2 regions of the Lactobacillus sp. M0403 genome follow, and region 1 is predicted to be linked to the other one. Evidence: predicted binding sites of a transcription regulator. Region 1 holds the regulator's gene; the other holds the start of a gene.
The links. Region 1 encodes Rex, which represses fermentation and respiration genes when NADH is low (regulators of the CRP and FNR family bind a similar motif). Its sites were predicted from a motif close to TTGTGAANTANTTCACAA; they were not measured.

Region 1 (15,349 bases):
GATTACTAATAATACGGATCAAATTTTACCAACAATTCGATCGCGTACCCAGATTGTTAATTTTACTGATGGCAAGAAACCTGATAATAAAACGACACTTTTGTTGGAAAATGGTTTTAGCCAAGATGAGATTGATGAATTAGGTAATACTAGTAGTCTTGATCAGGCAATCAAGTATTTTTATCAAGAAATGCTTGAGCACAATTCATTGGCATTGGTAAGTGCGCATAAATTGGCTGAATTGGCTAAAGGCAAGGCCGAGCAGAATTACTTGCTGGTTATGCTAAAGCAAATGGCACAAAAAGATTTAAATAGTGGTAATCAACAGGCTGGTGCAAGAATGCTGAAGTACTTAGTGGAAATTGACAAAATGCAATATAGCAATGTTAGTTTTCGTAATCTTCTTGATTATCTTGCTTTGCAGTGGAAAAGGTAGGTGTTTTTATGGTTGATTCTTATTCAAAATTAGAGCAGCTCCATGAATCGATGGTTAGTATGACTAAAACCATTGAAAGCTTGGAAAATAGTATCTTGGATACACTTAGAGAAAATACAGAACTTAAAGTCGAAAATCAGTTGTTGCGTGAAAAAATGGATAAGATGAGCAATGCCCATAACAACACGATTAAGACGCAAAGTGGTCTTGAATCTTTACGCAAAATATACAATTCAGGTTATCACATCTGCAATATGTACTATGGTTCTCATCGTGACCCTAGTTCGGATTGCATGTTTTGCTTAGATATTTTAGACAATTTTGGTGAAAAGAAGAAAAAACATTAAGGACTTGAGATAGATGCAGCGGCAAAGTAGCTATGCGATAGACAAGGGTAAACTTTATTTAGTACCAACTCCGATTGGTAATTTAGAAGATATAACTATTCGGGCCAAAAAAGTTTTACAGAGCGCGGATTATATTGCTGCCGAAGACACACGAACAAGTGGGATTTTATTGGAAAAGATTGGCGTTCATAATCACATGCTGTCTTTTCATAAATATAATTCTAAACAACGTGCTCCGGAACTAATTAAACTAATGCAAGAAGGAGCTGTAATTGCTGAAATCAGTGATGCTGGTATGCCAGTTATTTCTGATCCTGGTTATGAATTGGTGCAGGAATGTATCAAAAACGATATTCCAGTTGTACCCCTTCCAGGAGCTTCTGCCTTTACGACAGCCCTAATTGCTTCAGGTTTTGATGCGCAACCTTTCACTTACTACGGCTTTTTACCACGAAAAGCTGGCGAGCAGAAGCCGTTTTTTGAACAAATGAATGAGGCAAGAGCAACGTCAATTTTTTATGAAGCACCTCATCGCTTGGTTAAAACGCTTAAAAACATGGCAACAGTTTTTGATTCTGACCGACAAATTGTTGCTGCCAGAGAATTAACCAAAATTCATGAAGAATTTGTTCGCGGTACGATTACTGAATTAAATGATTATTTTGAGGAGAATGCTCCGCGAGGCGAATTTGTAATATTGGTATCACCAAATGCCAAAGAGCAAGAGCAACTCTCCTGGGATGAATTAATTGCATTAGTTGATCAGCGTGTACAGCTTGGCGATAGTAAGAAAGTTGCAATCAAAGAAGTTGCTCAGGCAAATAATGTCTCGAAGAATGAGTTATATGATCGATATCATCAAAAGTAGGCAAGTAATATGAAATATAGTGAACAACATACAGTAAATTATTATGAATGTGATGAAAACCGGCATTTAAGATTACCAGCAATGATTAACTTGATGATGAGTGTTTCTGAGAATCAACTAGCCGATAGCTCTGGTAGTACCGAAGAGTTGACACGTCGCGGCCTGGGCTGGGTAGTAACACAGTACCATTTAGATGTTAATAGATGGCCTGAACCTGGTGAAGTAATTACTCTAACGACTGAACCAATTGGTTATAACCGGTTCCTGGAGTATCGTGATTACCAATTTACTGATGAAAAGGGCAATACCCTGATTACTGGTAAAAGCGAATGGGTTCTATTTGATTTAAGTAAACGTAAATTGGTTTCAACAGATAAAGAAATGATGGATGATTTAGGCATTCCTTTATTGAAAAAGTTGCCACGCTTTCCACGTTTGAAGCCACAAGATGAATATCAAGATAAGCGTCAGTACCGCGTTCGCTATGACGATTTAGATACTAATCATCATATGACTAACGGCCACTACTTTAACTGGTTTATTGATACTTTGGATCGTGATTTTCTTAAGACTCATGTTATTAGTGGGATTGACATCAAGTTTAACCTTGAAGTACGCTATTCGCAGACGCCATTTGCTTGTGTGAAATTGGTTGAAAATGAAGATGAAATTAAGTCATATCACACAATTGCTGATGAAGAACGGAATGATAAAGCCGTTTGTGAACTAACTTGGCGTAAATTATAATATAATTAGACGAGGTTATTAAACCAAGTTTATTATGAAAGAAGTGCTGCAAAATGACTACAAAGGAAATGTTTAAGGTTGAATTGCGCGATCTAGTCCTTTTAGGCTTTGTTGTTGCCATCAAAGTTGTTCTTAGTCGCTTTAGTCTTGGAACAACAGTTGTTCATGTTAGTTTAGGTTTTATTGGAAGCGTCATGCTTGGCTATTTATTTGGCCCAGTTTGGGGTGCAATTGGCGGAGGAATAAGTGACTTTGTGTCCTCAGCGTTATTTGGCAACCAAGGGGGCTTTTTTATTGGCTTCACATTGAGTGCAATGATCGGGCCACTTATTTATGGTTTGCTTTTTTACAAGAAACCAGTTAAAATTTGGCGCATTATTCTTGCAACGATTTTGGTTACAGTTATAGTCAATATTGGATTGAATACACTATGGGTTCATCTGATGTATGGCATGGATCTCAAGGCAGCTTTAATTCAGCGCATCCCTAAAGAGACGATTGTGCCTTGGATCGAAATGGTTGTTACTTACTTTGTTTTACAAGCAATTTCGCGGGTAAAAATTAGAAGATAGTTTTAAAAAGGTAGAAGTAATCTGAAATGAAAATTTTAAGCATATCAACGGCAACTAATGAGTTGAGTGTGGCTTTAAATGAAGATGAACGCTTAATAGTAGAAAAGAATGAATTGGATGAGCGGAACCACAGTGAACATCTCGATCCAATTATTGATGAAATTCTGAACAAAAATAAGCTTAAGTTAAAGGATATTGACCGTTTTGCAGTCGCAATTGGTCCAGGTTCATACACAGGTCTACGTATCGGTGTCACAACAGTGAAAATGTTTGCCAGCATTTTAAATAAAGAAGTAGTTGGCGTTTCTACTTTACAAGCTTTAGCAACCAGTTGCTCTGAAGAAGATACTTTAGTGGTGGCTGGAATTGATGCCAGAAATGACAACTTCTTTGCAGGAGCATACCTTAATGAAAATGGGCAGCCAGTTAATGTTATTCCCGATGGACATTACCACATCGATGTTTTACTTACTGCAATCAACGAGTATTTAAATGATCATAAGCCGAAAAAGCTTCTCTTTATTGGATCTGGTTTTGATAAGCAGATCGAGCAACTTGATACGCTTGAACTGCCATATTCATTTGGCTCTGCTGAGCAAAATGCAATTCATGCAGGTTTAATTGGCAAGCTTGCACTTAGTCAGGAACCAGTTGATCCTGATTTATTGTTACCAAACTATTTGAGACGGACACAAGCTGAAGTAGATTGGCATAAAAAGACGGGTAATCCGTTTGGTCCAGATAGTAATTATGTGGAAGAAGTTTAAACAGCTAGTTACGTTTCCGCATTTAACAAATGATTCAAGTGATTTTCACTTCAGGCCATTTGCCTTTAAATTGCAGCAAGAAACGCTTCAAGTAATGAAGGCAAAAACTGATGAAATCACTAATCTACTATTACTTGAAGAAAAAGTCTATAGTGGTGCGACACCATGGTCAGCTGCAATTTTTCAAGTTGAACTAATTAAAGAGGATTCACTGTATTTAGTGGTTTATCACGGTTCGAGATTAGTGGCAATGATTGGGATGCGCAAGATGAATACTGAAGCCCATGTTACTAACATAATGGTTGATCCGGAGTGGCGACACCAAGGGTTAGGTACTTACTTGATGAAACTGATGATTGACTACGCGCAAAAAGCTAACTGTAGTTTTATTAGTTTAGAAGTGCGAATTGACAATGAAAACGCCAAAAAGCTCTATCAGACTTTGGGCTTTACAGTTAAGTTAGTTCGCCCAAATTATTATCAAGATGTGCATAAAGATGGATTGAATATGGTGCTGGATTTAACAACACAAAAGAAAGGGATTGACTTTGGATAGTAAAAAAGATATCCGTATTTTGGCATATGAAAGCTCATGTGATGAGACTTCAACTTCAGTTGTCAAAAATGGTCGCGAAATTGAAAGTTTAATTGTTGCTACACAAATTAAGAGCCACCAGCGTTTTGGTGGTGTTGTGCCGGAAGTGGCAAGTCGCCACCATATTGAAGTAATCAGTCAAATTACTAAAGAAGCTTTGGCTGAAGCTAATGCTACTTGGAATGATATTGATGCCATTGCTGTAACTTATGGTCCAGGATTGGTTGGTGCGTTGCTAATTGGTGTTAGTGCTGCTAAAGCTGCTTCAATGGCAACAGGGTTACCTTTGATTGGTGTCGACCATATCATGGGTCATATTATGGCAGCACAATTAACAGATGAAATTGTTTATCCTGCATTGGCACTTCAAGTTTCTGGCGGTCATACTGAAATTGTTCTTTTGAAAGACCCAACTCATTTTGAAATTGTTGGTGACACGAGAGATGACGCTGCAGGGGAAGCATACGACAAGATTGGCCGCGTTCTTGGTGTTAATTATCCTGCTGGTAAAACTATTGATGAATGGGCACATCAGGGTAAAGATACATTCAATTTTCCACGTGCAATGATGGAAGACGACGATTATGATTTTTCTTTTTCTGGACTAAAGAGTGCGTTTATTAACACCTGTCACCATGCGGATCAGATTCATCAAGAATTAAATAAATATGATTTGGCGGCTAGTTTTCAAGCTGCGGTGGTTGATGTTTTAGCTCATAAAACAATCAGGGCAATCAAGCAGTATCAACCGAAAACCTTCATTATGGGTGGGGGTGTTGCTGCTAATTTAGGTTTACGTGATCGGATGGAAGCTGAAATTGCTAATCTACCAGAGAATTTAACTCCTAAAGTTATTTTGCCAAGTCTAAAATTATGTGGTGACAATGCAGCAATGATAGGTGCTGCTGCCTATAATCTCTATAACGAAGGTAAATTTTCAGATTTAACTTTAAATGCAGATCCTTCGCTCGAATTACCTTACGCAGCAGAAATGTTAAAGTAAAAACAAAAAGACTCAATTTTTAAGGTTGAGTCTTTTTGTTATGGTTAATATTCGTGATAAAAAGCAACTAATTCACCTTGATCACAAGATGAAAAGCCATTTTTCTCATAAAAGGCACGTGTCTCAGGTTCTTCCATTGTCAAAAGCACTTGTTGGCGCACGTGACGAAATTCTTTACGTACTTTATTAATCAATGTAGAGCCAATTCCCTTGTTTTGATACGCAGGTAAAACCAGTAAGTCTTGAATATAAATAATAGTCAAGCCATCACCAACGACACGAATTAAGCCGATTAGTTGATCATGATTGAATGCGCCAAGCACATAAAGTGAATTATGGACAGCTTGCTGAAGTAGTTCAGGTTTTTCTGTATATGAAGTCCAGCCTACACTTTGATACAAGTTAATTAGCTGTTTTAGATTAATATTCTTATCGGTTAAAAAATTCATTTTGTCCTCCTTAATTTATTTACAAATTAAAGAGCAATACGTAATTTCTCCATTTCATAACCTCGCTTTTTAATTAATGGTATTAGGTAACCTTCATTTTATGAAAAGTGGGTCTAAAAGACAAGATGCTTGAGAACTTAATTAGCTATTCAGCATTTAAAGTTGAAATGTTAAACTAGTTATTTATAAAACTAGTGGAGGATATATTTATGCAACACAATTATGTGGCTTTTAGCCAGGCAGATGTTTTTACCCAAATACCTTATCAGGGTAATCCGGTCGCGGTAATTATTGATGGTGACAAGTTTAGCGATGATGAAATGCAAAAAATAGCGAATTGGACCAACCTTTCGGAAACCACATTTTTATGTTCGCCAACGAATCCTGCTGCTGATTATCGTTTACGTATTTTTACTCCTAAAGAAGAACTATCCTTTGCAGGCCACCCAACGATTGGCTCAGCAAAAGTGGCATTGAATAATGGACTAAAGCCTCAGCATCCTGAATATTTAGTGCAAGAATGTGCTAAGGGATTGGTATCGGTTTATATGAAGCAAGACAAACTGTTCTTTGCCTTACCTGAACCTGAAGTAAAACCAATTCCATCAGATTTATTAGAAGCAATTGCTCAGGCTTTAGGACTCCAAAATATTGACTCAATTAAGTTAGCTAAGGTAGTTGATGTTGGAGCCGTTTGGTACACTTTATATCTTGACACGGTTGAGACTGTTCTCAGTCTAAATCCAGACGATCGCCAACTAGCGTCATTATTGCCAAAAGGCACCTCAGGTGTAACTGTTTTTGCCTTGACAGATGGAAAAACGGAAGTTGAAGTTCGGTCGTTTGCACCAGCACAGGGTGTGCATGAAGATCCTGTTTGTGGGAGTGGGAATGGTGCAGTAGCAGTTTTGGTTAAAGAAGAGCAGCTATTAGCAAAATCTCACTATCTTGCTAGCCAAGGCCAAAAATGTGGGCGCTCCGGTTTAATTGAAGTTGACTTAGATAATCAAGGTCAAATTCTAATTGGCGGACAAGCTGTTGAGTGTATTAAAGGTCAAATTACGCTACCAGAACGGTAATAAAAAGACATTGCAGGATTATGCAATGTCTTTTAGTTTATTCAAAATCATCTAATGCAGTGAGAGCTGTTTCCCAGTCATCATTTGCCTTGTCTAATTCGGTTTGAATGTCTGTTAATTTTTCTTGAAGTGGTCCAAGCTTATCAAAATTAGTAGCAATTTCAGGGTCAGCCATTTCAGTTTGAATTTCTTCTTGCTGCTTTTCAAGTTGGTCGATTTTTGCTTCAGCGGCTTCTACTTCACGTTGCAACTTCCGTTTTTGTGAATCGCGCTGCTTTTGCTCTTGATAAGAAAGCTTGTTGGCTGATTCATCAGAAGGATTTTCCATTTCTGTTGCACTTTGCTCAATAGGGGCTTCAGCCGCACTATCTACCGCTTTAGCTTTTTCATTAAGGTAATATGTGTAATCACCCTCATAAACTTTGGCATGCTGGTCTTTAACTTCAACAATTTTGTTTGATAGTTGATTGATAAAGTAGCGGTCGTGTGAAACGAACAGTAAAGTGCCATCAAACTTTTGTAAGGCTTGTTCAAGTACTTCTTTAGCTTCTAAGTCTAAGTGGTTAGTAGGCTCATCCATTAGCAAAAAGTTGTTATGCTCAAGGGATAAGACTGTCAGAGTCAGCCTAGCTTTCTGTCCACCTGATAGTTGCCCGACTGTCTTATCAATGTCTTTAGCCGTAAAAAGAAAACTTGCTAGAATTGAACGTACATCTCGTTCAGGCATCGTTTTATGGCGATCCCAAATTGTATCAAGCACTGTTTTGGTCGGATCAAGCAGTTGTAATTCTTGATCATAATAACCGATGTCAAGAGAGGCACCGTACTTGATCGAACCACTCTTTGGCTTTAATTCCTTCATGATAGTTTTAAGTAAGGTAGATTTACCAATTCCGTTAGGGCCAATCACTGCAACACGATCGCCCTTGTTAACTTGTAAGGAAATGTCTTCGACCATAGTTTTGGTTGGGTAACCAATAGTTAAGTCACGTAAAATTAATACTTCTTTTCCGGAAGGGCGTTCACTTCTAAAGTTAATTTGAACCTTGCTTTTATGTTTAGGTGGAGTGATCCGTTCCATTTTTTCTAGTTGTTTACGTCGACTTTGGGCACGCTTAGTGGTTTTAGCTCGGGCAATATTCTTTTGAATGAATTCCTCATCCTTTTTGATTTTTTCTTGTTGCCGCTCGTAAGCCTCTTCTTGTTGCATGTTGCGTAACTCACGCTCAGCAACATAGTTAGAGTAGTTTCCCTTAAAAACAGTTAGCTTACCGAATTGCAATTCAAAAATCTGGTTAGCCAAATGATCTAAAAAGTACTGGTCGTGGGAAACAACCAAGATAGCACCAGAATAGCTCTTTAGATAGGTTTCTAACCAGTCCAAAGTATCTAGATCAAGATAGTTGGTAGGCTCATCGAGCAAAAGTAGGGGTGGCTTACGTAACAACAGTTTAACGAAAGCTAATCTAGTTTTTTCACCACCCGAAAGACTACCAATTGTTTTTGTCCATGTTGATTCAGGAAAATTAAAACCATTTAGAATACTCTTAATATCAGACTGATAAGTGTAACCGCCTTGTTGTTCAAAGTTAAATTGAAGCTGATCATACTGTTTAAGCAGCTGCTTATCTTCGGGATGAGCGGCAATTTTTTCCTGCAGAGTATGAATATTCTGGCTCATTTGAATTAGCGTAGCAAAAACAGTCAACATTTCATCCCAAATGTTGTTTTCTTCGTTTAAGCCATTTTCCTGTGCAATATAACCAACGTCGATGTCTTTATTAATCGTGAATTCGCCGTGAGTAGCTTCTTCCTCACCAGTCATAATTTTTAATAGGGTAGTCTTACCAACCCCATTTGGTCCCACTAGACCAATTCGTGCATTTGAATCAATTGAAAAATTGACGTTCTTAAATAGTGTAGTAGCGCCAAATTGTTTCTCTAAGTTGTGTCCTTGTGCAATTATCATAATTTTTCACCTAAAAATTATTTTAGCATACACTGCAGTGCGATAGTGGACGGATTATTGAAGGGAGGCAAAAACAAAGTTAATGAATATTTGGTAATTATCAATTTGTTAGGGGATGTACAAATGAGTTTTCACTAAGTCAAAATTTTTTTGGAAAAACTGAAACCAGCCCCTTTTTTATTAATTCAAGATTGTGAAAAAAACATTTGCAAATGCTATCAATTTATAGGTAAAATAATACTAATTGATGAGCTAATTCACAAATAACTCTTAGGCAAAATAAGTTGGAGGCTTTTAAAATGGAAAAAATCAAAATACCGACTGCGACTGCGAAAAGATTACCGCTATATTATCGCTATTTAATTATTTTAAATGAAGCAGGTAAAGAAAAAGTCTCATCGACTGAATTATCTGAAGCTGTTCAAGTAGATAGTGCTTCAATTAGACGCGACTTTTCATATTTTGGTGCTCTGGGCAAGCGGGGCTATGGCTATGATGTAAAGAGTCTGCTTACATTTTTTAAAAAAATTCTTAATCAAGATACTCTAACTAATGTTGCCTTAGTCGGTGTTGGTAATTTAGGACATGCGCTTCTTAACTATAATTTTAAGCGGAGTAACAACATCCGTATTTCCTGTGCCTTTGATATTGACCCTAAGATTACTGGTAAAATTTTGAGCGGTGTACCAGTATATGAGATGAGCGAGTTGAAGAAGCAATTAAGTGATCAACAAATTACTATTGCCATTTTGACTGTCCCATCTGATTCTGCACAAAGAACTGCCGATGATATGGTGGAAGCAGGCATTAAGGGCATCATGAACTTTACCCCTATTCGCTTATCTGCTCCAACTGGTGTAAGAATTCAGAATGTGGACTTAGCAACTGAATTACAGACATTGATTTACTTCCTTGACTCGGATAAGGGTAAGAATAGCTAGTAATAAACCTAATAATATCAACGTTTTAAATGAATTAGCACTTTGGTGAAAAAAGTGCTAATTTTTTCTTGCTTTTTTTTTGAAAAGGGGTTATTATCATATTTGTAAGTTAGCACTTGAGTAATAGGAGTGCTAACCGACAAGTAATTAAAAATGAAAATAAAACAATAGGAGGGACAAACGTGTTACAACCAATTGGTGATCGCGTGATCGTAAAAGTTAAAGAAGAAGAAGAAAAAACTGTAGGCGGAATCGTCCTTGCTTCAAATGCAAAAGAAAAGCCAACAGAAGGTGAAGTTGTAGCAGTTGGTGAAGGTAGCTATGCTGACAACGGCGACAAGATTCCAATGTCTGTCAATAAGGGCGACGTTGTTCTTTACGACAAGTATTCTGGCACTAACGTTGAATACGAAGGCGAAAAATTCTTAGTCCTTCATGAAAAAGATATTTTAGCAATTGTTAAGTAATCTAAGGAGCGGATATTATGGCAAAAGACATTAAATTTTCAGAAAAAGCAAGACGTTCCCTATTAAAGGGTGTTGATAAATTAGCTGATACTGTTAAAGCAACTATCGGTCCTAAGGGTAGAAATGTTGTTTTGGAACAATCATACGGCAACCCAGAGATTACTAACGATGGTGTAACAATTGCTAAGTCAATTGAATTAAAAGACCACTACGAAAACATGGGTGCTAAGTTAGTAGCTGAAGCAGCACAAAAGACTAATGACATTGCCGGTGATGGTACTACTACTGCAGTTGTTTTAACTCAAGCAATCATCCGTGAAGGAATGAAGAACGTTACTGCTGGTGCTAACCCTGTAGGAGTTCGTCGTGGTATTGAAAAGGCAACTAACGCAGTTGTTGATGAATTACACAAGATCAGCCACACAGTTTCTTCGAAAGATCAAATCGCTCAAGTTGCTTCAGTTTCTTCAGCTTCAAAAGAAGTTGGTGATTTAATTGCTGACGCAATGGAAAAAGTTGGTAATGACGGCGTTATTACCATTGAAGACTCACGTGGTATCGAAACTGAATTATCTGTTGTTGAAGGTATGCAATTTGACCGTGGTTACTTATCACAATATATGGTAACTGACAACGATAAGATGGAAGCTGACTTAGACAATCCTTACGTTTTGATTACTGACAAGAAGATTTCTAACATTCAAGACATCCTACCTTTGTTGCAAGAAATCGTTCAACAAGGTAAATCATTATTGATTATTGCTGATGACGTTTCTGGTGAAGCTCTTCCAACTTTAGTGTTGAACAAGATTCGTGGTACTTTCAATGTTGTAGCCGTTAAGGCTCCTGGCTTTGGTGACCGTCGTAAGGAACAATTACAAGATATTGCTGCTCTTACTGGTGGTACAGTAATTACCGAAGACCTTGGTCTTGAATTAAAGGACACTACAATTGCTCAATTAGGTCAAGCACGTCGTATCACTGTAACTAAGGACTCAACTACTATTGTTGATGGTGCTGGTTCAGAAGATGCTATCAAAGAACGTGAAGATTCAATCAGAAAGCAAATTGCTGATACTACTTCAGACTTTGACAAGAAGAAGTTACAAGAACGTCTTGCTAAGTTAACTGGTGGTGTAGCTGTGATTCATGTCGGTGCTGCAACTGAAACCGAATTGAAAGAACGTAGATACCGTATTGAAGATGCATTGAACTCAACTCGTGCTGCTGTTGACGAAGGTTACGTAGCAGGTGGTGGTACTGCTTTAGTTGATGTTGAAGATGCTGTTAAGGGCCTTAAGGGTGATAACGCAGATGAACAAACAGGTATCAACATTGTTTTACGTGCTTTAAGTGCTCCAGTTCGCCAAATTGCTGAAAACGCTGGTGAAGATGGTTCAGTTATCTTGAACAAACTTGAAAGTCAAGATCCTGAAGTTGGTTACAACGCAGCTACTGACAAGTGGGAAAACATGGTTGAATCTGGTATTATCGACCCAACTAAGGTTACTCGTACTGCATTACAAAACGCTGCCTCAATTGCTGCTTTATTATTAACTACTGAAGCAGTTGTTGCAGAAATCCCAGAAGACAAGCCTGCAGCTGATCCTAACGCTGCTGGTGCCGGCGCTCCTGGTATGATGTAATAATTATTTTGCTGATTCAAAAGAGTCGTTCAAATGAACGACTCTTTTTTATTGCTAAGTTTTAGCTTTTCATCTTGACTTTCTCAAAAATCGTTTATGAGAAATTTGACAAAAAATGATAATAATATTAATATGTTTGCTTGTATTATATTTTTTTCACAAGAAAGGAAAGCTGATGGAATATTTATGCTTACTTGGCGTTCTAGTGATCGTTGTAGGTTTTGCCCTAGGACTAGACACAGTCGCCGTTGTTGTAATTTCTGCTTTGGTATCAGCCTTAGTATCAGGAATCGATTTTGTTTCGTTTTTACGAATTTTAGGAAAAGGATTTATTGATAATCGAATGGTTTCAATCTTTTTCTTAACTTTGCCAACAATCGGAATAATTGAGAGACACGGTCTCAAAAAGGCAGCAGTTAACTTAATTAATAAGATTAAGAACTTAACACCAGGTAGAATTTTTGATATCTATACTGCAATTCGTGAGATTGCTGCACTCTTTGGTATTTCCCTTCAAGGACAAGTTCAATTCATTGCTCCTCTAATTAATCCAATGGCGCAAGCTGCTGGAAAGGTAAATGGTGAATTGACAGAATTAGAAGTTGACCAAATTAAAGGTCGTGCTGCCGCAAGTGAAAACTTTGGTAACTTTTATGCGCAAAACCTATTTATTGGTTCTTCAAGTGTATTGCTAATTGCCAGTACAATGAAATCGCTGGGTCATCCAGTTGAAATAAACTCTATTGTTATAAACACTTTGCCAATTGCGATAATTTGTTATCTTCTATGCTTAGGTTATAACCACATCTTTGATCAAAAACTAAAGAAAGCAAAGGTAAAATAAATGGAAGCGATAATTAATAATTTCTTGTTGGCTTTTTACATTATTATTGGATTATTCTTTTTGGCTGCAGCGATTGAATCATGGCGTGACCAAACAAATCCAGCTCGTTGGGGCACAGGTTTATTCTGGCTGATTTTTGCCGCACTGTTTGCTCTAGGTCAATGGTTACCTAGTGAAGTCAGTGGTGGTTTGCTACTTGTGATTGCTCTGCTTTCACTATTTAAGCAAGTGCGTGTTGGTCATATTAAAGAGTTGAGTGAAAAAGTTGCTTCCGAAACGGTTAGTCGAATTGGCAACTGGATCTTTTTACCAAGTATTTTGCTAGCAATTGTCGCATTAGTAATTGCACAATTTACTAAACTTGGCGGTCAAGTTGGTATTGGAATTGCAGCAGTTATTTCTTTAATCGTTGCAATGATTTTAACTAAATCAAATATTAAAGTTGCTTATGAAGATACTCAGAGAATGGTGCGTTCCGTTGGATCTGCCGGAATTCTGCCACAATTATTAGCAACATTGGGAGTTGTTTTCACTGCCTCTGGTGTTGGTCAAGCAACTTCAAAAGCAATTTCTGGACTATTTCCGGTTGGTAACCATCTATTAGGTGTTATTCTATACTGTGTAGCAATGGCATTGTTTACTGCAATTATGGGTAATGCTTTTGCAGCTTTTGCGGTAATTACAGCTGGTATCGGTATTCCATTCGTGATTGCACAAGGTGGTTCTCCTGTTGTTGTGGCTGCTTTAGGTATGACTGCAGGCTATTGTGGAACTTTGCTAACACCAATGGCAGCAAACTTTAACACTTTGCCGGTTGCATTAATGGAAATGAAAGATCCACTAGGTGTAATCAAACAGCAATATCCAATTGCGTTAATTATGTTGCTTGTTCACATTATCTTGATGTACTTCTTAGCTTTTTAGTAGTTAGAAAAGAGAATGAAAATGAAAATTTTAGTAACAGGTTTTGATCCATTTGGTGATGATAAAATAAATCCTGCAATCGAAGCTGTTAAACGGTTAGACGATGAGATTGCTGGTGCACAAATTATTAAAGTTGAAATACCAACGGTTTTTGGTGATTGTGCCGATGTTGTGCATGATGCGATTGAACAACATCAACCGGATTATGTTTTAAACATTGGTCAAGCTGGCGGGCGTTATGCGCTAACTCCAGAACGAGTTGCGATTAACTTTGATGATGGCAGAATTGCTGATAACAAAGGCTATCAACCGATTGCGACACCAATTCATGAAGATGGTCAGAATGCGTACTTTACCCAATTGCCTGTTAAGGCGATGGTTAAAGCAATCCGTGAAGCTGGAATTCCTGCATTGGTTTCAACAACAGCAGGTACTTTTGTCTGCAACCACATTATGTATCAAGTTCAGTATATGATTGATAAGGAATTTCATGACCTTAAAGCTGGTTTCATGCATATTCCATTTTTACCTGAACAGGTCGTTGCAAGACCAGATACACCAAGCCTAAGTTTGGCTGATGATGTAAGAGGTATTACTGCAGCAATTACTGCTATCGTAGAAATGGACGGGAAAAAAGACCTTCAAAGCATTGAAGGTCACATTGCTTAAGACTTATTAACTAAGTTAGTAAATTGGTTTACACAATCAAATATTTGTAAAAAAAGAGATCGTTTGTTGCGGTCTTTTTTCTTTTGACAGATAGTTTAGCGTATAATGATAACAGTAACGCAAAAGAAGAAGAGGAACAAATGGCTAAAGCAAATTTAACTCCGATGATGGAGCAATATCACGAAATTAAAAAGCAATATCCCGATGCTTTTCTTTTTTATCGCGTCGGGGATTTTTATGAACTGTTTGAAGACGATGCCGTCAAGGGTGCACAGATTCTTGAACTAACTTTAACGCACCGATCAAATAAATCAGAAAACCCAGTTCCAATGGCGGGTGTTCCTCATGTTGCTGTTGATTCCTACGTGGATACTTTGGTTGAAAAGGGTTATAAAGTAGCGCTATGTGAGCAGCTTGAAGATCCTAAAGAAGCTAAAGGGATGGTCAAACGAGGTATTATTCAACTAGTTACACCAGGAACACTAATGAACGACAAGCCAAGTGAGGCTAAGGAGTCCAACTATTTAACTTCCGTTGTTACTACTAAAAACAGCTTCGGCTTGGCCTATAGTGACTTGTCGACAGGTGAAATTTATACGACACATTTAAAAACTTTTGCGGCCGTTTCAAATGAACTACTATCCTTGCGAACTAGAGAAGTTGTTTATAATGGACACTTAAGCGACCGCGACAGTGAATTTTTGCATAAAGCTAATATTACAGTTTCAGAGCCGGCTGAATTAACTGGTAATCATGCTGAAGTTTCATATGCCCAACAGAATTTAACTAATGAGGCTGAAAAAGAAGCAGTTAAGCAATTAGTTGGTTACTTGTTGCAGACACAGCGTCGCAGCTTAGCGCACTTACAGATTGCTCAAAGTTATGAAGTCAGCCAATATTTGCAAATGTCACATACTGTTCGTGACAACTTAGAACTAACTGCTTCAGCTAAAACAGGCAAAAAAATGGGCTCACTTTTTTGGGTGCTCGATAAAACTCACACTGCAATGGGTGGACGTCTTTTAA
Region 2 (15,349 bases), on a different contig from region 1:
GGATTTCTCTAGTGCTTGCATTACCGATACTGTTTTTATCACCAGCAATGGGAATTAGTTTGCCTTTTCAATTTTCTTTTAACGGTTCTGAATGGATAGTAGCTCTTTTTGCAACTATCCTATTCTTTTATGGTGGCGAACCATTTTTAAAAGGTGCTTTTTATGAGTTAAAAGCAAAAAGACCTGAAATGATGACATTAATCTCCCTTGGTATTGTTACGGCGTATGTTTATAGTATCTATGCTTTTGTTGAAAACAATATCTTACATAATCAAAATCAGGTAATGGACTTTTTCTGGGAGTTGGCAACCCTAATTTTAATTATGTTATTAGGTCATTGGATTGAAATGTCTTCCATGATGAGTGCAAATAGTTCAGTAAATGACCTAGCTAAATTATTACCAGATAAGGTCCATCTTCAAGATAATGGTCAGACAAAAGATGTTTCAATTAACGGTGTACAAAAGGATGCAATTGTTTTAGTTAAACCAAGTGAGAGCATACCATTAGACGGAATTATCATTAATGGTTCCAGCGATATTAATGAATCCTTGGTTACAGGTGAATCACAAAGTGTAACACGCAAAGTTAATGATAAAGTGATCGGTGGTTCAATCAATGGTTCCGGCACAATTGTAGTTAAGGTATCCAGTTCAGCTAACTCAGGCTTTTTGGCAAACGTAAACAAGTTAGTTCAGTCATCGCAAATGAATAAATCTAATTTACAGAATTTAGCAGATCGCGTGTCCGGTTGGTTGTTTTATGCAGCACTAATTATTGGTGTCATTGCTCTAATTGTCTGGACTAGTTTAAAAGGAATAAGTAACGGACTGGAGCGGATGGTTACAGTGCTAGTCATTGCCTGCCCACATGCATTAGGTTTAGCTATTCCCCTTGTAAATGCAAAAAGCATGTCAATTGGTGCAAAAAATGGACTGTTGATTCGAAACCGCAATGTAATTGGTATTAGTCAAAAAATTAAATATGTTGTAATGGATAAGACGGGTACACTGACTGAAGGAAAATTTCAGGTTCGTCAGTTTGATACACTAAACCAAACAATCAATAAGGAAGGTGTATTAAGATTAATTGCCTCGCTTGAACAAGATTCAACGCATCCAATTGCAAAGAGTATCTTGCAATTTGCCGATGAAAATAAAATCAGTCTTTTACCGTTATCAAATAGCAAAACTGTTTCGGGTAAAGGTGTTACTGGAACAATTAATGGCAAGGATTATCAATTAGTCAATGAAAAAACCGCTCGTTCTTTAGTTAATAATTTTCCTAAAATATCTGCTGCTGATTATACGGTAAGCTATCTTTTACAGGATTCCAATCTGCTCGGGTATGTTGCAGTTGGTGATCAAGTCAAGAAAACAGCAATTTCACTAATTAAAGAACTTAAAGCCCAAAACATTATTCCAGTAATGTTAACTGGTGATAATGAAAATGTTGCGGATAGTATTGCAGAAAAACTGGGAATTACAGAAGTTTACTCAGGGCTTTTGCCAGAAGATAAACAAAAAATTATCGGAAAGTATCAAGCTAATGGCAATAAGGTAATGATGGTAGGAGATGGAATTAACGACGCTCCTAGCTTAGCAAAAGCTGATATCGGTGTGGCTATTGGTACAGGAACTGATGTTGCAATTGATTCCGCTGATGTCGTTTTGGTTAATAGTAATCCAATTGATATCATCAATTTTTTAAAGCTAGCTAAAAACACACAGAAAAAGACAGTTGAAAATTTATGGTGGGGAGCAGGCTATAACATTATAGCCTTACCACTTGCTGCAGGTGTTTTAGCTCCAATTGGAATTCTTCTTCCACCAGCAGTTGGCGCAATCTTAATGTCGCTTTCAACTGTGATTGTGGCTATCAATGCGGAAACAATCCGAATATAAAACTATTAAAAGGCAACTAGAGAAAGGTGCCTTTTTTGTTTTTATGCACTTTTTAAATAATTAAAATGATAGCACTTTAATTTGAAAAATATTGAACAAAAATTAAATAACGCGTATCATAAATAGTGAGGTCGCGAAAGAAATATTTTTCAGTTAGAATAGAAATATAAGTTAAAAAGGAGAAGCAAATGAGCGAAGAAGAATACCGTGTTGAAAGTGACACTATTGGTCCTGTAAAAATTCCTAAGGACGCATTATGGGGACCCCAAACAGAAAGAAGTCGAAATAACTTTCCAAGTGGAGAACTCATGCCGCTGGCAATTATTCGTGCATTTTTAAACCTGAAAAAGGCTGCTGCTGAGTCAAATGTAGAAGTAGGCGATGAACCAGAAGAAAAAGGTGCAGCAATTGAAGATGCAGTTGATCATCTTTTACAATTAAGTGATGAAGATTTGCGCAGAGATTTTCCACTTCACGTATTACAAACGGGTTCTGGTACTCAAAGCAATATGAATGTTAATGAAGTTGTTGCCAATTTAGCTAATAAATTACACCCTGGCTTAAATATTTTACCAAACGATGATGTTAACCGTGGACAATCTTCTAATGACACTTATCCTACTGCAATGAATATCGTTGCAGTTGAAGCACTTGATAAGTTAGAGCCAGCTATTCAGCATTTAATTGACGAATTAAAGATTAAGCAAGATAAATACTGGAAAACTGTAAAGGTAGGACGTACGCACTTGCAAGATGCAACTCCGATTACCTTTGGTCAAGAAGTCTCTGGCTATATTTCTGCTCTGAAACATGACTTATCATACATTCAAGAGTTAAAACCTACTTTATATGAATTAGCAATTGGTGGTACGGCTGTTGGTACTGGACTGAATGCTGCTCCAGGTATGACAGAAAAAATTGTTGCTAAATTATCCGAAGTTTACGGTCATGAGTTCAAAGTTAAGACCAACAAATTCTGGGGCTTAGCTCATCATTCTGGTATTGATGTTGTTCATGGAGCATTAAAGACTCTAGCAGCAGATATGTTTAAAATTGCGCAAGATATTCGCTTCTTAGCTTCGGGTCCAAGAGCTGCTTATCATGAATTAAACATTCCTGCTAACGAACCAGGTTCTTCAATTATGCCTGGTAAAGTTAACCCAACTCAAGCTGAAGCAGTGACCATGGCTGCTGCTAAAGTTTTTGGTAATGATACAACAATCACTTTCGCTGCTTCACAAGGAAACTTCGAAATGAATGTCTTTAAAACTGTCATGATTGCTGCCTTTTTGGATTCATGCGATATTTTGACAGGTACAATTGAAGGCTTTGCTGATAAGATGATTTCTGGTTTAACAGTTAACTCAGAAAAGATGGATGAATTACTAGAAAATTCATTGATGACAGTTACTGCATTGTCACCTCATATTGGTTATCATGCTGCGGCTAAAATTGCACAAGCTGCAGATAAAGAAGGAACAACGCTTAAAGAAGCAGCTTTGAAGAGTGGCGAGTTAACAGAGGAACAATACGATCAATGGATGGATTACATGCAAATGACTAATATTGATCGAACAGAACCAGAAGATTAAATTTACAGGAGGAATTTGATGGCTAAATTTGTTTTTACACCCAATGATAGTTCTGAGATTGCCAATGAGTACGATGCTGTAATTATTGGCGCGGGTGGAGCAGGACTCACTGCTGCAATTCAAGCAAATGAATTAGGATTAAAAGTAGCCGTTTTTGAGAAAAACCCTGAACTTGGTGGTAACACTAATCGGGCTTCATCTGGAATGAATGCTTCTGAAAGTCTTGTTCAAATCAATGAAGGTATCATTGATAACAAAGAAGACTTTTATGAGGAAACGTTAAAGGGTGGGGGACGTTTGAACGATCCAGAACTACTTCGCTATTTTGTTGATCACTCAGCTTTAGCAATTGATTGGTTAAGTGATCATGGAATTGAATTAACTAATCTGACAATTACAGGTGGAATGAGTAAAAAGAGAGCTCATCGTCCCGCTTCAATGGCTCCAGTAGGTAATTATCTTGTATCAGGTGCGCTTGAACAGATTCAAAAAGAAAATATTCCTGTGTTTAACAATACTAAAGTGACGAAACTGATCCGTGCTGATAAGCAAAGAGTTACTGGTGTTGAAGTTGAAACACCTGCGGGTACTAAAACAGTAAATGCTAAGGCAATTTTACTAGCAAGTGGTGGTTTTGGTTCTTCTAAAGAACTTATCAAAAAGTATCGTCCTGATTTGGTTGATTTTAAAACTACTAATCAGCCTGGAGCAACAGGCGATGGCTTAAAACTAGCTGAAGAAGTTGATGCACAGCTTGAACAAATGGACTTTATTCAAGTTCATCCAACTGCACAGACCGATACTGATCACGTGTATTTAATTGGTGAAGGCTTACGTGGTGAAGGAGCAATTTTGGTTAATAAATCTGGTAAAAGGTTTGTTAACGAAATGAATACTAGAAAAATTGTTTCCAATGCAATAAATGATTTGCATGAAGGTGGAGCATATCTAATATTTGATCAAGGTATCAGAGAAAACTTTACTGCAGTCGAATTTTATGATCATGTTGGTCTGGTTAGCCATGGAGATACATTACAAGAAGTTGCGCAAGCAATTGATGTTGATGGTGATAATCTTCAGGCAACTGTCGATACTTGGAATGATGCTATTAATCAAAAGAATGACGCTCAATTTGGCAGAACTACTGGAATGGATCGCTCAATTACCAAGGGACCTTTCTTTGCTATTCACATTAACCCTGCCATTCACTACACCATGGGCGGAATTCATATCACTCCGAAGACTGAGGTCTTAGATACTGACGGTAATGTGATTCCGGGCCTATATGCAGCTGGTGAAGTTTCCGGTGGGCTTCATGGTAATAACCGAATTGGTGGAAATTCAATTGCTGAAACAGTAATTTTTGGCCGTCAAGCAGGTATGCAGATGACTGATTATGTAAGAAATAATAAATAGTTTATTTAAACCAAAAAGTGCTTAGCCTAATGCTAAGCATTTTTTTATTTAAAAATAAAAAAGCTCTTTCATTTTTATAAATTTAAAAAATAAATTACTTTTTTAAAATATTGCAAAAAGGAGGGGCTTTATTTATAATATGTTTTGTAAAGGATTACATACCCAGAATTGAAAGGATTTTAAATTATGTCAAGAAAAGTTTTACTCGTTGGTGATGGAGCAGTTGGTTCAACTTTTGCAAATGACCTTTTACTAAGTACCCAAGTTGACGAATTAGTAATTACGGATGTTGTAAAGGAGAGACCAATTGGCGATTCAATGGATCTTGAAGACATTACCCCATTTGTTGGTTCATGCAATATTCATGCAGGTGAGTATGCGGATGCAAAGGATGCTGATGTTGTAGTTATTACAGCTGGTATACCACGTAAACCAGGTGAGACTAGATTAGATTTAGTCAATAAGAACGTTAAAATTTTGAAAAGTATTATTCAGCCAGTCGTAGAATCTGGATTTAATGGAATATTTGTTGTTTCTGCCAATCCAGTTGATATACTGACGACCTTGACACAAAAACTTTCTGGTTTTCCTAAGAACAAAGTTATTGGTACAGGTACATCGCTTGACTCTGCTCGATTAAAAGTAGAACTGGCAAAAAAATTAAATTTATCTGTGGAAAGCGTTAACTCCATTGTGCTAGGCGAACATGGTGACACTTCATTTGAGAACTTTGATGAAACAGTAGTTGATGGTAAACCATTAAGCGAATATAATGAACTTAATTTTTCAGATTTATCTAATATTGAAAGTGACATACGTCAGAAAGGTGGGGAAATTATTAAAAGTAAAGGGGCAACCTTTTATGGCATTGCAATGATGCTAGCAAAAATAGTTAGTGCAATTTTGGAAAATAAAGCAATCGTCTTACCGCTATCAGCACCTATAAATGGTGAATATGGTATTAAACATGACTTATATTTGGGTACTCCAACAGTGATTGATGGTACTGGAATTAGTCATGTGATTGAAACTAAGCTATCAGATAAGGAATTAGCTAAAATGGTTAATTCTGCTGATAAAATGCAAGAAGTTCTAGAAGGTATCGAATTGAACTAATTAAAGAGGATCAAAATGCAAGTAGGAAAAAGAATCTTTTTAAAAAGAGAGTTACCTGACAAAGATGTAATTATGGGTTTTCGTGATATTCCCACCTCAAATATTGCTGATTGTATGAATCGTAAAGGGGCAATGGCTACACGGATTAAGTTAATGTCTAAACCAACAAAGCAAATGTGTGGTCCAGCCTTTACAGTTCATAATCGGCCAGGCGATAATTTAACCATTTATGCAGCTTTAAAGTACTGCCATGAAGGCGATGTAATTGTAATTGATAATGAAGGTGATAACACTCGAGCTGTTATTGGAGAAGTTATGATGACTTGGCTTCGTGATCAAAGACATGTTGCTGGAGTAGTAGTAGATGGTCCTATGAGAGATATTGACAGTTTACGTAATTGGGACTTGCCAATTTATGCTGTCAGCACTTCGCCAAATGGTCCATACAAGGAAGGACCTGGAGAAATTAATGTACCAGTTTCTTGTGGCGAAATTAGTGTAAATCCAGGGGATTTGATTGTTGGAGATGCAGACGGTGTTGTTAGAGTAGCTCACGAAAAGGCGGCAAAGTTACTGCCTGAGGTTCAGGCCTATAACAAACAAGATAATGCTAAAGCAGCAAGTTTCCATGATGGTACAGGTAATATTAGTTGGGTAGATGATGAACTGAAAAATAAAAACTATCAGATTATCGACGATATTTATCGCCCGTAAATATAAAGAAGGCTAATTATGAAAACTCTTGAGAAAGTGAATTATAAAGGGTTTATTTTGCCGGTAGTAATTGGAGCAATTTTGTGGCTTCTTACTCCTGTAAGACCTGGTGGATTATCAGTACAAGCATGGGAAATGTTTGCTATTTTTGTTGCTACCATTGTGGGTTGTATCACAAAACCATTACCAATTGGTGGTACAACGCTGATTGGTTTAATTGTGACTGTTTTAGTTGGTTTAGCTCCTGTTCAAAATGAAGTGAATCCTAAAACAGGTGCAGTGAATGCCGGAATTTTGAGTGCATTTAGCAATTCTGCTTCATGGTTGATTGCAATGGCTTTTATCATGGCCTATGGCATTAGTAAAACAGGCTTAGGAAATCGAATTGCCTATTGGATGATTAGACGCTTTGGTAAACGTTCAATTGGGATTGCTTACGCTATCACTGGATTGGAAATTGTCTTAGGAGCTTTAATTCCATCCAATAGTGCTCGAACAGGTGGTGTTGTTTGGCCAGTGACGGAATCAATTTCTAAGGATTATGATTCATTACCAAATGATCCCTCTCGTAAAAAGATTGGTGCATTTTTAAGTTTTATTGCTTTTCATGCTAATGTGATTTCAACCGCTCTATTCATTACGGGGGCTGCACCTAACATGGTCGCTTCTCAAATGGCTGTTCAAAAAGGCTACACAATGTCTTGGATAAGCTGGTTTACGGCAGCAATTGTCCCAGCTTTAATCGCAACCATTGTTATTCCTTTAATTATCTATAAGATATTTCCACCTGAAATTAAAGAAACTCCAGATGCTAAAAATTGGGCAGACGAGCATCTAGCTGAAATGGGCCCTGTGTCTAAACCTGAAAAAATCATGTCTGTCATTTTCTTATTAGCTATTATTTTATGGGTGTTATCAGGAATTTTTAAAATTCCACAATTAGATTCTACTTTTGTTGCTTTTCTAGCAGTTGGCTTACTTTTAATAACTGGCGTTTTAACCATGCAAGATGCCTTAAAGCAAACTGGAGCTTGGAATATTTTGATTTGGCTTTCCATTTTGGTTTTCATGGCCGGTAAACTTATATCATTTGGTTTTATTGACTGGTTTTCCAAAACAATTCAGACGGGTCTCCACGGTATAAGTTGGGAAATTGTTTTGGCAGTTTTGGTAATTCTAATGTTCTATACGCACTACTTCTTTGCTAGTGGAACTGCCCATATGACGGCTTTATACTTACCATTTCTTTCAGTTGCTGTGGCAACTGGAGCACCGCTTGCTCTTTCAGCAATGTTACTTGCATTCACTGGAGCCATTAATGCTTCAACTACTCACTATGCCAATGGTCCGGCTTCTATTCTAGCTACGACGGGCTATATTAAGCAGGGAGAATGGTGGAAATTCAACTTTATTTTAGGACTCGTGTATCTACTGATCTTTGGAGTCATTGGTACCGTATGGATGAAAATCATAGGAATGTGGTAAATGATTGATCAAGCAGATTTGATTACTAATGATGGCATTAGGATCCATTATTACGATACTAAAGCTGACAAACCTCCAATTCTTGCTATTCCAGGAATTGGAGGGTCTGCACGCTTATGGGAAAAGGCCGTTGACCTTTTTAAAAATGATTTTCGCTTTATTATAGTTGATCCAAGAAATCAAGGTAAATCTGCACGCACATATAAAGGCCAAAGAATTAGTCGCCATGCAGAAGACCTTAAAGAACTTATTCAGAAACTAGGATTAACTGACATAATTGCGATTGGCAATTCTATGGGAGCAGCTACAATCTGGGCTTACATTTCTTTATTTGGAGAAAAGCGCTTTAGAGCTTTAGTTGATCTTGATCAGCCACCTAAAATGATCAACGATTCAACATGGCAATTTGGCTTTAAAGAATTGACTTGGGAAAATTATCCCGATTACTTAAAAATTGATTTTGGCTCAGGATTTTATACACATATTGATGATGCTTTGTTTCAAAGAGCAAAAAAAGAAGCACTGAAATATCCTTATTATCCTGAAAACAACTTTTTGTGTCGAATCAATCATGCTGAACAAGATTGGCGCGATGTAATCACTAACTTAACAACCCCAATGTTAGTTTTGGCTGGTAAAAACTCACCATTTTTTGACTATCATTTTGCTTATGAAATGGAAAAGTTAAATAGCAACATAACTGCTGCTGTTGTACCTAATTGTGGGCATATTGTTCAAGCTGAACAACCTCAACTTATGTATAACAAAATAGCAGAATTTTTAACCCAAGTAGATTAATGACGCGGTTAGGATGTGACTAATTACGGATAAAATTGTTGATTTATATTTAAATATTCCTGAAACAAGAAAAAAGTGGCAAGACTTTTTAGTTTCTAAAGGCATAAATAACTTTGGCTCACGTGAAATTAACGTGATTGATCACACAGTTGGTCTAATTGATGACAATGGCAAGCTTGTAGGTACTGGTAGTATAGCTGGTAACGTCTTAAAGTACATTGCCGTTACTAATGAAAATGCAGTCCAAGGTGCACGCTTCAGTCAAATAGTAACTGCACTACAACAATATTTGTATAGTATAAAGTGCTATCACAGTTTTGTTTTCACTAAAGCACAGTATGCTGCAAGTTTTTCTCATTTAGGATTTAACGAATTAGCAAGAACTGACAAGGCTGCTTTTTTAGAAAGTGGCACGCCGAATATAGATAATTTTGTGTCAAACATTCCTAACCCTGATAAAGGAAAAAACAAAAAAGTTGCTGCAATAGTGATGAATGCAAATCCATTCACTAAAGGACACCAACAATTAGTGGAACTTGCTAGTAAGGAAAATGACTTGGTATATGTATTTGTTGTACAAACGGATGCTTCGCTTTTCAAGACTGATGAGCGCCTTAACTTAGTTAAGCAGGGGACAGCCGATTTTAAAAATGTGTTAGTTATTAGTGGCGGTGACTATATGGTTTCAAAGTCGACGTTCCCAGCGTATTTTTTAAAATCATCTGATGAACTAATAACTACGCAAACCCAAATTGATGCACACGTTTTTAAAAATTTTATTGCCCCTAGTCTATCAATTACAAGAAGATATTTGGGAACAGAACCATTCTCGCGAACGACTAGTTTTTATAATCAAAGCTTAAGTTCAATACTTAATCCTGAAATAGAAGTTAAGATCATTAATCGTTTTCAAGCTAATGAACAAGTAATTACAGCCACATATGTTAGGCAACTAATAAAAGAAGATAAGCTAGCTGAAATTGCACCTTTTGTACCCAATTCCACAATGCAATTTATTAGTGCAAATAAAGAAGCGTTACAAACTAGGATTAGGAAAGGAATGAATATTAATGGAAATTAAAACTACTGGAGTTGCCGGAACTTTGGAATCATCTGATATACAAATTATGATTTCAAAAGGAGATGATGGCATTCAGATTGACCTTGATTCAGAAGTAATTAAGGCATATGGAGATCAAATTAAAAAGGTTATTACTGATACCCTTGAGAAATATGGTATTGATAATGCCAAGGTTAAAGCAGTTGACAAAGGAGCTCTTGACTGTGTGATTGCTGCTAGAACTTTAGCAGCTGCGCAGAGAGCAACTAAAACTTCAGATAAACCAGAATTGGGGGTATTGCAATAAATGACTTACATTAAAAATCGTTTGCGGCGAACAATGATGTTTGTACCAGGTAATAATCCGGCAATGGTAAAAGACGCTGGTATTTATGGTGCTGATTCAGTTATGCTTGATTTGGAAGATGCCGTTTCTTTAACAGAAAAAGACGCTGCTAGAATGTTAGTCTTTAACGCAATTAAGACGGTTGATTTTGGCGGTGCAGAAATTGTAGTCAGAATTAATGGGCAAGACACACCTTTTTATGATGAAGATGTTAAAGCAATGGTACGAGCTGGGGTTGACGTCATTCGATTACCAAAAACAGAATCGGCTGACATGATTCGAAAGTTAGTTACAGATATTGAAAATGCAGAAAAGGAATACGGTGTAGAAAAAGGTTCAATTGGGGTAATGGCAGCAATTGAAAGTGCTAAAGGGGTACTCAATGCACCAGAAATTGCTACAGCAACTCCGTTAATGATGGGACTAGCTGTTTCAGGTGAAGACTACACTGCAGACATGCATACACACCGCTATCCAGATGGTCGAGAACTAGAATTTGCGCGTAACATGGTCTTACAAGCCGCTCGTGCAGCAGATGTCTATGCATTTGATACTGTCTTTTCAAATATGAATGACACGGAAGGCTTTTATAGAGAAACTAGGTACATTTATGAATTAGGCTATGATGGTAAGTCTTTAGTTAATCCTCGCCAAATTCCAATGGTTAATGAAGTCTTCAATCCTTCAAAAGAAGAAATTGAAAATGCAATGGCCGTCCAAAATGCGATTAGTGAAGCCAAGGCAAAGGGCTCTGGTGTTATCTCAATGAATGGAAAAATGGTTGATAAGCCGGTAGTCGAAAAGGCTAATAGAGTAATCGAAACAGCTAAGGCTTCAAATTTAATTGATGAGGAGGGCAATTACATTGGAAAATAAGGTTAAACGTAATCTACCAGATGAATTGATGTCTGATATGAAATTAAAACCGTTTGAATCAGTTGAAGTTGGAAACCCAGAAATTAAAAGGATTGCGCCAAAAGTTCATGTTACAACCGGTGAAAACAAAGTAGTTGATTCATTAGAAGAAGTTATAAAGAAGACTCTTAAAGATGGAATGACTATTTCGTTTCACCATCACTTTAGAAATGGCGACTTTGCCTTTAATAAGGTAATGGACTTAATTATAAAACTTGGCTACCAAAATTTGACGCTAGCACCATCATCATTAACTAGTGTGATGAATGATAAAGTCATTGAAGCAATTCAAAAAGGAGTAATTACTAATATTACTTCTTCGGGGATGCGTGGCACTTTGGGCGACTTTATCTCCCATGGAGGTCTTAAAAATCCAGTTGTTTTCAGATCTCACGGAAATCGAGCTCGTTCAATTGAAGAAGGAGAAATTAAAGTTGATGTTGCCTTTTTGGGCGTTCCAAACTCTGATCCTGCTGGTAATGCCAATGGTCAAGAAGGAGACGCTGTTTTTGGCTCATTAGGTTATGCACTTATTGATGCACAATATGCTGATAATGTCGTTCTTTTAACGGATAATATCGTTGATTATCCTAATACCCCTGCTTCAATCAAACAGACTCAGGTAGATTACGTGGTTAAGGTAGATCAAATAGGGGATGCAGATAAAATTGGTTCTGGAGCAACTCGTTTTACCAAGGATCCAAAAGAACTGAAAATTGCTGAGATGGTCAATCAAGTTATTGTCAATTCACCATATTACAAGGAAGGATTCTCATTCCAAACTGGATCTGGTGGTGCTGCGCTTGCAGTTACACGTTACTTAAGACAATCTATGATTAATGATGGAATCACAGCTTCTTTTGCTTTAGGCGGTATCACAAAGCCAACCACAGACTTGCTTGATGAGGGCCTAGTAAAAAAGATTATGGATGTCCAAGATTTTGATAAGGGTGCTGCGGCTTCAATGGCAAAAAATAAGAATCAGCAAGAAATTGATGCTTCTTGGTATGCTGATCCGCATAATAAGGGAGCAGTAGTTAATAATTTGGATGTTGCAATTTTGTCAGCACTACAAATTGATACCGATTTTAACGTAAATGTTATGACTGGTTCAGACGGTGTCATACGAGGAGCGATTGGTGGTCATCAGGATGCTGCTAACGCAAAAATGACAATAATTACAGCACCTCTAGTTAGAGGCCGAAACGCAACCGTTGTTCCATCTGTTGAAACAGTTGTTACACCAGGTGATTCAATTGATGTTTTGGTCACTGAGCGTGGCATTACCATTAATCCGAAAAGAAAAGACCTAATCGAAGCATTCAGTAAGATTCCTGATCTTAACATCGTCGATATTACAGAATTACAACAGATGGCTGAAAAACAAGTTGGTGTTCCAAAACCATTAGAATACACTGACAGAACAGTTGCTTTGATTCAGTATCGTGACGGAACAATTATTGACACAATAAGACAAGTGAAGGATTAAAAGTAAAAAGGAGGGAATATCAAGTTGGTAAAATCAATCTTTACTGAAGGTCAAAAACAGGACATTTTAGCTGTTTTAGCTGATAAAGATAAGCGTGTAGACATGCAAAAACAGTTATTTCGGCAATTTCCTAATAAGACGCTCTTAGATGTTAAACTCAATATCCCAGGGCCAATAAAAAACAACTGCTACTTAGAGCAGTTGTTTTCAGCTGGAATAACTAATTTGGAAACAATCATGCAAGCGCATCACTTATCTTTTCAGTTAGCTGAAAGTTGGGATAAGCCGACTGGTTGCGAGAATTTTTATTTACTCAGTAACGATGCAACTGAAGTTAAGCAAACTGCTATTGAGTTTGAGAAGCAGTCAAAACTAACTAGACTGTTTGATGCCGACGTCCTAGTAAAAAATGGTCAAACAGTGGGAATTATTTCCAGGTCAACTTTAAAAATACCTAGTCGCACTTGTTTTCTATGTAATCGACCAGCCAAGGAATGCGCGCGTGCAAGAAGTCACTCCGTTGACGAGTTGCAGAATTATATAAGTAAAATCTTTGGTGAAGTGTTTAACTAAAACTCTTATTTTTACGTAAAACTTGTTCAGCGATTCCACTATTGGTTATCAGATGCGTGATCATGTTGCCTCTGAGTGCTCCAAGAAGTGCATCTTCTTTGAAATGGTTTTTTACGATGATAAAACGATTAGGTACTTGCATTAAAGTATCTAAGTTAATGCCGCAAATATGTGGTTCAATTGGTTTGTAAAAGTTACCATTAATGTCATAGGGACGACCGAAAACAATCCCCGCCACTTGATGACTATCAACATTTTGCAAGACACTTTTAGCATAATTATCCATAAAAAACTCATTAGATTCAAGCGATTGCATAGTTCCAAGGCTTGCACAAACCATGTCAAGTTGGTCAAACATTTCTTCGGCGTGGACATAAAATGGTTCTTTCTTTAATTCTGTTACTGTACTTGTATTAACAGAATAAAGTGGAGCAGGAAAAGTTAAACATTTAGCATTAAATTTGTCTGCAGCTTCCTGCACCAACTGATTTTTCCTTTTGCCTGCATTGACAGCTTGACCTAGAAGCTGCACGAATGTTAAATCCTCACGATTAACTTCAGAAAAGTCGTTAATAACATCGCGTAAAAGTGCACCCCACGTTAAACCAACTACGTGCGCAGATTTTGTATAATTTTGAATTTGCTTTGCAGCATAGCTAACAATTACTTCATTATCTTGGTTTTTGGTTTCCAGATCTTCTAGGATGTAAACTTCCTTTAAATTGAATTGCTTTCGAAATTCACTTTCCAGTTTTTGCGATCTTTTTGGTGTTTGCGCGATACTAATTTTTACAATGCCCTTGTTTCTTGCGTCTTCAAGTGACTTTGTAATCAAATAACGCGATAAGTTATATTTCTCTGATATATCTGCAATATTCATTTGACTTAAAAAATAGTCGTGTGCAATATTGGCAAGCTGTTCATCTGTTAATAATGTCATTTTTAGATTCCTCATCTTTGATCTTATTTTTAAATTATATTCGAAAAAAGCGCTTCATTCTAGATTAAAAACGGGATTTGGCTTAAAATAACAATTTAAAAAACACATTTAATATTCTTATTTTCTATTCGAGTATATCACAGAAGGTTCCAGCGGTAATTTTTTGTAAATCATTTGGATTTAAAAAAACACTCCTACCAATTTTTCCACTCGAAACCGCAATTTCCTTTTCATTTTCCATACTTGAATCAAGAAAAATTGGAAAATGATGATTAAAATGGATTCCAATTGGCGTATTGGCACCGTGAACATACCCGGTAGTTTTCACAAGATCCTTTAAAGGAAGCAATTCGCATTTTTTGTTACCTGAATTTTTAGCTAGCTTTTTCATGCTTAAATGCTCAGTAACAGGAATAACACCAACTAGAGGACCGGTCTTATTGCCTGAACAGACAAGTGTCTTATAGACCAAATGTTCATTCTCGTTTAAAATAGATGTATCCATTTGCGCTACACCACCAGAATCTTCGTGTGTAGCAAATTTTGCTGGACGATAAGATATATTGTTGCGTTCAAGTATTTTTTCTACTAACGTTTTTTCAATATTATTTTTCTTCTTAGACATAATTATCACCTTAGTTAAATATTAGCATTGATGAGGGTGGTTGAAAAAGGGAGTTTAGTCATGAAATTATTAGTTATAAAAATAGAAACAAGTCATGAAGTTGAAGATGCGCTTACTGTCTTTAGTCAAGACGAATTGAACTGCCTAGGCACTGAAACACGTAAACGCTCCGATTTTGAAAATGCAGGTGAGCAGAAAGATTCAACCATTGTACAACTTGATGAAATTGAAAATTTGCCTGAGGATTTAGAGTTCTTTTCATATTTTAATGAAGATGCGGACCGCGATAGTTTAATTGAAAGTTATCAAGCTAAATTAACGGAGTTAAAGTCTTATGGTTTAGACATAGGCTTAAATCAAATCAGTTCTTCTTATA

Region 2: a site for Rex is predicted at 1,986-2,003, ahead of H3T48_RS03810 (class II fumarate hydratase). Genes of this name have one in related genera too.

The regions. Positions count from the first base shown of each region.
Region 1 is NZ_JACFQV010000007.1:60,792-76,140, forward strand. Features, by position in the region: gene H3T48_RS08115 (DNA polymerase III subunit delta) at 1-436, shown strand, start outside; gene yabA (DNA replication initiation control protein YabA) at 445-783, shown strand; gene rsmI (16S rRNA (cytidine(1402)-2'-O)-methyltransferase) at 797-1,651, shown strand; gene H3T48_RS08130 (acyl-[acyl-carrier-protein] thioesterase) at 1,661-2,398, shown strand; gene H3T48_RS08135 (folate family ECF transporter S component) at 2,452-2,970, shown strand; gene tsaB (tRNA (adenosine(37)-N6)-threonylcarbamoyltransferase complex dimerization subunit type 1 TsaB) at 2,997-3,737, shown strand; gene rimI (ribosomal protein S18-alanine N-acetyltransferase) at 3,721-4,293, shown strand; gene tsaD (tRNA (adenosine(37)-N6)-threonylcarbamoyltransferase complex transferase subunit TsaD) at 4,286-5,335, shown strand; gene H3T48_RS08155 (GNAT family N-acetyltransferase) at 5,380-5,784, opposite strand; gene H3T48_RS08160 (PhzF family phenazine biosynthesis protein) at 5,994-6,863, shown strand; gene H3T48_RS08165 (ABC-F family ATP-binding cassette domain-containing protein) at 6,901-8,832, opposite strand; gene H3T48_RS08170 (redox-sensing transcriptional repressor Rex) at 9,132-9,773, shown strand; gene groES (co-chaperone GroES) at 9,956-10,240, shown strand; gene groL (chaperonin GroEL) at 10,258-11,886, shown strand; gene H3T48_RS08185 (DUF969 domain-containing protein) at 12,062-12,730, shown strand; gene H3T48_RS08190 (DUF979 domain-containing protein) at 12,731-13,654, shown strand; gene pcp (pyroglutamyl-peptidase I) at 13,676-14,323, shown strand; gene mutS (DNA mismatch repair protein MutS) at 14,488-15,349, shown strand, end outside.
Region 2 is NZ_JACFQV010000002.1:262,111-277,459, forward strand. Features, by position in the region: gene H3T48_RS03805 (copper-translocating P-type ATPase) at 1-1,904, shown strand, start outside; gene H3T48_RS03810 (class II fumarate hydratase) at 2,093-3,496, shown strand; gene H3T48_RS03815 (flavocytochrome c) at 3,515-4,912, shown strand; gene H3T48_RS03820 (L-lactate dehydrogenase) at 5,099-6,028, shown strand; gene H3T48_RS03825 (RraA family protein) at 6,044-6,742, shown strand; gene H3T48_RS03830 (DASS family sodium-coupled anion symporter) at 6,761-8,227, shown strand; gene H3T48_RS03835 (alpha/beta fold hydrolase) at 8,228-9,025, shown strand; gene citC ([citrate (pro-3S)-lyase] ligase) at 9,048-10,106, shown strand; gene citD (citrate lyase acyl carrier protein) at 10,096-10,392, shown strand; gene H3T48_RS03850 (aldolase/citrate lyase family protein) at 10,393-11,307, shown strand; gene citF (citrate lyase subunit alpha) at 11,297-12,835, shown strand; gene citX (citrate lyase holo-[acyl-carrier protein] synthase) at 12,860-13,408, shown strand; gene H3T48_RS03865 (sugar-binding transcriptional regulator) at 13,401-14,363, opposite strand; gene H3T48_RS03870 (aminoacyl-tRNA deacylase) at 14,473-14,973, opposite strand; gene prmA (50S ribosomal protein L11 methyltransferase) at 15,034-15,349, shown strand, end outside.